One region of the Salipaludibacillus sp. CF4.18 genome, then DNA from elsewhere that is predicted to be linked to it. Evidence: predicted binding sites of a transcription regulator. Region 1 holds the regulator's gene; the other holds the start of a gene.
What was found. The regulator LexA, encoded in region 1, represses DNA repair genes until DNA is damaged. The targets are predictions, from matches to a motif close to CGAACATATGTTCG.
Positions count from the first base shown of each region.

Region 2: the regulator LexA is predicted to act here: its motif matches at 1,777-1,790, upstream of ACHABW_RS10445 (DNA polymerase IV).

Region 1 covers NZ_JBIMEV010000001.1:278,846-282,062, forward strand. Annotated here, with positions in the region: gene ACHABW_RS01395 (YheC/YheD family protein) at 1-960, shown strand, start outside; gene lexA (transcriptional repressor LexA) at 1,144-1,767, opposite strand; gene yneA (cell division suppressor protein YneA) at 1,969-2,289, shown strand; gene ACHABW_RS01410 (YneB family resolvase-like protein) at 2,286-2,936, shown strand; gene ACHABW_RS01415 (DUF896 domain-containing protein) at 3,008-3,217, shown strand, end outside.
Region 2 covers NZ_JBIMEV010000012.1:94,182-97,398, forward strand. Annotated here, with positions in the region: gene ACHABW_RS10430 (M20/M25/M40 family metallo-hydrolase) at 1-790, shown strand, start outside; gene ACHABW_RS10435 (transcriptional regulator, SarA/Rot family) at 904-1,404, shown strand; gene ACHABW_RS10440 (hypothetical protein) at 1,443-1,640, opposite strand; gene ACHABW_RS10445 (DNA polymerase IV) at 1,855-3,132, shown strand.

The DNA.
Region 1 (3,217 bases):
AACTATTTTAGTAATCTTAAGCCATTAAAACCTTATTTGTTAGAAACGGTTTTATATGAAGGTCCAGAAGATTTATTTTACATGATGAATAAACATCAAACGATTTATCTGAAAGGGGTCACCGGGAGAAAAGGACAAAATGTGGTGCGCGTAGAATTGTTATCAAATAATCATTATCAGTGTAAGTATTATGATTATACTCAACAAAAAATTTACACCATGAACTATGAACAGTTAGATGATGTTATCCCTTTCTTAGACAAATTTTACAAAGGGAAAGGATTTATGGTACAAGAAGCTATCGACCTATTAGAACTTAACAATAGAAGGATAGATTTGCGGGCTGAATTACAAAGAGATATAACTAAAGGAATTCAGGTCGGTGGAATAAGTGCAAGAGTTAGCCAAGAAAACTCCCCGATTACAATTCATTCAGATGCTATCCCACTTGATGATTTGTTCAAGTGGATAAAATTATCCTCCAAAGAAAAATTGAAAATTAAGAAAAGAATTGAATCCTTTTTATGCACTGTTTATAAAGAGACGGAAGATAAATATGGGGAATTTGGAGAGATCGGGATAGATTTTGGACTAACAAAAGATCTAGAAATTAAGTTTATTGAATGTAATTCACAGAGCGCAAAAGTATCACTATTGAAAGCATATGGTGAAAAAACCTTAATGCAATCCATGCAAAATATACTCTCGTATGCTAAAGGTTCCCTCTTGGAAACAAGAAGCGAAGAAGATGTGAGAGATTTAGAGGCAGATAACGGAAACAAAGTAAGTAACAGCAGAGAGGAAAAAGTTACCCAAAAGAAAAATAAAAATAAAAGGGAGCTTTGTAAAAAACCCTCAACAAAGATTATACAGAAAAAAATTAAATATAAAAGACCTACTAGGCAAGAGAATACTTTTTCAACAACTCAAGTTTGGTTTGTTAGTGCGGGACGCAGTTAACGGAATGTGAGGCTTTCATTTAAATCTTCATAACTAAAGAGAAAGGATGAGGCAGGCTCCTTGTCCTACTTTTAAAATCTAGACAGACATCATTCTTAAACTCTATCTGGCATAACACTAGGTAAAAAATAAAAAGAAGATCAAGTAGTATCACTTGATCTTCTTTTCAATGGTATACATAAGTTATTGAAGTGTTCTGAAAACGCCGATGACTTTGCCAAGAATAGTAACTTTATCTAAAATGATTGGGTCTAATGTAGAATTTTCAGGTTGGAGTCGAAAGTAATTATCTTCTTTAAAGAATCGTTTCACAGTCGCTTCATCATCTTCTGTCATAGCGACCACGATTTCTCCATTATTTGCATGACTTTGTTGTCTAACTACGACATAATCGCCATCAAATATACCAGCCTCTATCATAGAATCCCCAGATATTTCAAGAATAAAGGACTGTTCATCCTGAACAAAGCTTGCTGGCAATGGTAAGTATTCTTCCACATTTTCAATCGCAGTGATCGGTTGTCCTGCAGTAACCTTACCAATTACAGGAATTTGTATGGATGCCGTGTGATTTACTTGAGAGGAATCATCATGTAATCCCAAAACTTCAATAGCGCGCGGTTTAGTTGGATCACGGCGAATGTAGCCTTTTTTCTCTAGTCTTGATAGATGACCATGCACAGTTGAACTAGATGCTAAGCCCACTGCTTCTCCGATTTCTCTCACCGAAGGGGGATATCCACGATCTTTAACTTCTGATTTAATAAAATCAAAAATAGCTTGCTGTCTAGAAGAGAGCTTTGTCATATTTCACACCTCGTTATATGTATTTTGTTCTATTTAATAGTTGTATATCATAGCAATCTAGTATTAAGAAACATTTACAGGAACATTATACCATGAGAACGTTAGTTTCGCAAACACTCGTTCTACTTATATGCTTGACACGAACAACTGTTCTAGTTATAGTAAAAGGGAACAAACATTCTTATTATGAGGTGATGAGCAATGCAAACATATAAATCTTTACGAAAGTACATAGACGGATCTGTTTTTATACTTCTTTTATCCTGTGTATTATACTCATGGACTTATTTTTCAGATAATCATACTCCAGTTGAAGAAAAGTATCAGGTGTCAACAGAATGGACCGTTGAAGATGGAGAGTCTCTATGGGCGATTGCCAGTTCCATTTCGGATGACCATGATATGACAATTGAACAGACTATTTCATGGATGAAGTCAAAAAATGATTTGGATAATGAGAGTATCTTTCCGGGTCAACGATTAGACGTTCCAACTCAGCTGACAGGAGTTGCTCAAGAGTGAGAGGAATAATATATACGAGAGTGAGTACTGACAAAGAAACACAACAAACATCTCTTATCCGACAAAAAGAAGAACTAGTGAAAATAGCAGAAGCCGAAAACATCCAGGTTATTGATATAATAGAAGAAAAAGCAAGTGGCTATGAAATAGAGAGAGACGGAATATTTATCATGCTCGAACGATTTAAAAAACAAGAGGCTAATATATTACTTATTCAAGACGACACAAGACTTGGTCGTGGGAATGCTAAAATGGCTCTCATTCACCAGTTGAATAAAATGAATGTAAAAATATATTCTCTAAAAGACAATGGTGAATTAGCATTATCTGAGACCGACTCAATGGTGTTGGATATCGTCGCTATTGTGGAGGAGTATCAGCGTAAACTTCAAAATGTTAAAATAAAAAGAGGGATGAAGCGAGCTGTTAGTAATGGCTTTGATCCGTCTATGAATCTATTGGGTGCAACCCGTGGTGGAGGAAGAAAGAGAAAAGAGGTTCCACTCAAAGAGATCTTGAGATTAAGAGAGAGTGGAATGACTTTTCATGAACTGGCCCTAATGCTAAGAGGGATGGGATATTCGATTTCAAAAGCAACGGCACATCGAAGATATCAGGAACATATGAAAAGCTTGTCCAACGATTAGGCAGTAAACTTGAATCCTTTATTTCATTGCTTTAAAATGAAATATGCCTATCAACAAACGGAGGGATTCAGATGATTCATAAAGAAAAACTTGATAGAATAAACATTTTAGCAAGGAAAGCAAAAAGCGAAGGTTTATCATTAAAAGAACAAAAAGAGCAAAAAGAGCTAAGGAATGAATATTTGAAGAATGTTCGCAAGTCATTTAAGAACCAATTAAAATCGGTAAAAGTTGTTGACGAAGAAGGTACAGATGTAACACCAGCTAAATTAAAAAAAGAA
Region 2 (3,217 bases), on a different contig from region 1:
CTTAGCAGCGATGCTGGAAGCAGTTCGTGTCATTAAAGAAAAAGAAATTGCGCATGGAACGATTCAATTTATTATTACTGTTGGTGAAGAATCAGGATTGGTAGGAGCGAAAGCTTTTAAAGCAGAGGATATCATAGCTAAGTATGGTTATGCGCTTGATAGTGACGGAGATGTTGGAACGATCATCGTGGCTGCACCAACTCAAGCAAAAGTTAAAGCAGTTGTACACGGAAAAACAGCTCACGCAGGTGTCGCTCCTGAAAAAGGTATTTCCGCAATAACCATAGCCTCTAAAGCAATTGCAGCAATGCCACTAGGAAGAATTGATGACGAAACAACAGCGAATATCGGTCGAATCGAGGGCGGAAGTCAAACAAACATCGTTTGTGATCGTGTTGAGATTCTTGCAGAGGCGAGATCATTGCTTCCCGGGAAAATGGAAGCGCAGGCACAAGCAATGAAACAAGCGTATGAAACAGCGGCGACTGAAATGGGTGGTAGTGTAGATGTTGATATCCAGCTAATTTATCCAGGTTTTAAGCATATGGAAGGCGAACAGGTCGTTGAAATTGCAAAAAAGGCGGTTTCTAATATAGGAAGGCAGTCAACATTGAAACAAAGTGGAGGCGGCAGTGATGCTAATGTATTTGCAGGTTTTGGGATTCCTACAATTAATTTAGGAGTTGGTTATGAAGCAATCCATACAACGAATGAACGACTTAAGATTACGGAATTGGTGAAAACTGCAGAACTAGTGGTTGCTATTACCCAAACGGCCGCAAAGCAATAACAGTCAAAGAGGAGTTCGATGAGTGATCGGCTTATGAGAATGTCCTCTTTCTTTTTTTTTATGAAATATATGGTAAGATACTTGTAATATACCATTAGGAAGAAGGGAAGAAGATGGACGAAGGAATGCTGGAGCACCGCATTTTAAATTATGTACGGGGGATAGGAAAAGCATTAGAGGATGAGTGGCAATGTAAAGCAAAAGAGTTAGGTTTAACTTTTGCCGAACAGCACGCCATGTGGATTATCTTTTCTAAGCAAAAAATTTCTATTTCGGAGATTGCAACATTAGGGTTGTGGAACCGGTCCACAGTCATGCAAATGATGACGAGACTCGCAAAAAAAGAAATAATATCCATGTCAAAGGACGCAAAAGATCTGCGAGTAACCTACGTTGAATTAACGGAAAAAGGAGATAAGAAGAGAGAAGAATCGCTACATAAAGAGTTTAAAGTACTAAATTTCATTAAAGAAAAGTGGGACAATGATCCGGTCATGATGGAATATGTTGCGGAGTTCAGCAGAGAATTTAATCTGCATTTTCATGGCAAAGAGTTTGTAGACTGGGTTGGGAGTGCTACGAAAAGTAATAGTACTAACTTAAAAGATAAATAGAATACTAATAGATGTAAGAAAAAAGAGCCCCACTCTCTTTATTGCAACAGGGTGGCAGGCTCGATGGTACCAAATTCTATTGATTCAAGAATTACTTCCTCGGAATAACCTATCTTGGATGAAAGTTGTCGTATGGTAGGTGATGGCCATTCCTTTCTTACGTAATCAGTCACTACCTCCACTACTCGGATTAAAACCAGATCATAAGTGGATGTTTTTCTGACAAATTGCGGCATAGTTCTGACCACCTCTCAACTATATTAATCATTATAATAACACATATTATAACTGGAAGAAAAGAAATAAACGTTCATATGTGTAAAAATGGAAAGCCAACTCTGTTTACTAAGGAGTGAGGTTTTTATTTTTTTGGAAACGTTTGTTCGTTGATTTATTTGTTCAAAAGAGGCAAAATAGAAAGAGAGATTTATTGAGAGCGGGTGTCAGATAATGGCTAAAGGAAGAGTGCTTTTTCATGTCGATATGAATAGTTTTTACGCCTCTGTAGAAGCAGCTTATGACCCAAAGCTTTTAGGTAAGCCTTTAGCCATTGCGGGAAATGCTAAAGAAAGAAGAGGGATTGTTGTGACGGCCAGTTACGAGGCAAGAGCAAGAGGAGTTAAACCGCCGATGCCTCTTTGGGAAGCATTAAAGAAGTGTCCCGAACTTATTGTACGGGAACCAAATTTTGACCGGTATCGTCAGGCTTCTAAACAAATGTTTCAACTATTATATGAGTACACACCGTTAGTAGAACCAGTCTCCATTGATGAGGGTTATATGGATGTAACTGACGCAAATATTTCCTTAGAAGCACTAGAACTAGCAAAACATATCCAAGTTCGCATAAAAAAAGAATTAGCGCTTCCCAGTAGTATTGGTATAGCCCCAAATAAATTCCTGGCTAAAATGGCTAGTGATATGAAAAAACCGATGGGAATCACCATTTTACGAAAGCGGGAAGTCAGCTCTATTCTGTGGCCGTTGAAAACGATAGAAATGCATGGAGTTGGCGGTAAAACTTCAGAGAAATTAGAAAAAATGGGTATTTATACAATTGGTGATATTGCCAACGCAGATCCGGAAAAGCTTCAACGGAAACTAGGAATAGGCGGAATGCGAATTTACGAAAAAGCCTATGGAATTGATGATCGTCCTGTGGATCCGGATTCTGTGAATGAATTTAAAAGCATCGGGAACTCCACAACATTACCAAAAGACACAACGAGTCAAGCTCTTGTCCGAAAAGTAATCATGAACCTTTCCGATTCTGTTGGACGTCGTTTACGGAGAAAAAATGTTTATGCCGGTAATATTCAATTGACGATTCGTTACCATGATCACAATACGATAACAAGGTCACATAAGCTTATTTATCCGGTTCATTCGCACGATGATATCTTTACAGCCGCATGGGAGTTATGGGTGAAATATTGGAATGGAGATCCGATACGGTTGTTAGGTGTGACTGGAATGGATTTAGTTGAAAAAGGATCAGCATATAAACAATTAGATTTATTTGCCTATGATAAAGAGGAAAAAGAGGACAAATTAAACGGAATAGTCGATGCCTTGAGAAATAAGTACGGTGAGAGTGCATTATTAAAAGGAACCCAAATAGGAAAATCAGATCGAAGCGATCAATTACGAGACAGAAAGAGACGGGGAACAAGTCTGGAAAAGGATTTTTTACGTAATGATTTATTTAATAAAGAAGAAGAGAATTAGCAAAAACGTCTACAGAATAACTGTTGACGTTTTTTTGTGAGATAAGAATTTATAAAAGACGGCTATGCCGTTTTTCTTACGTGGA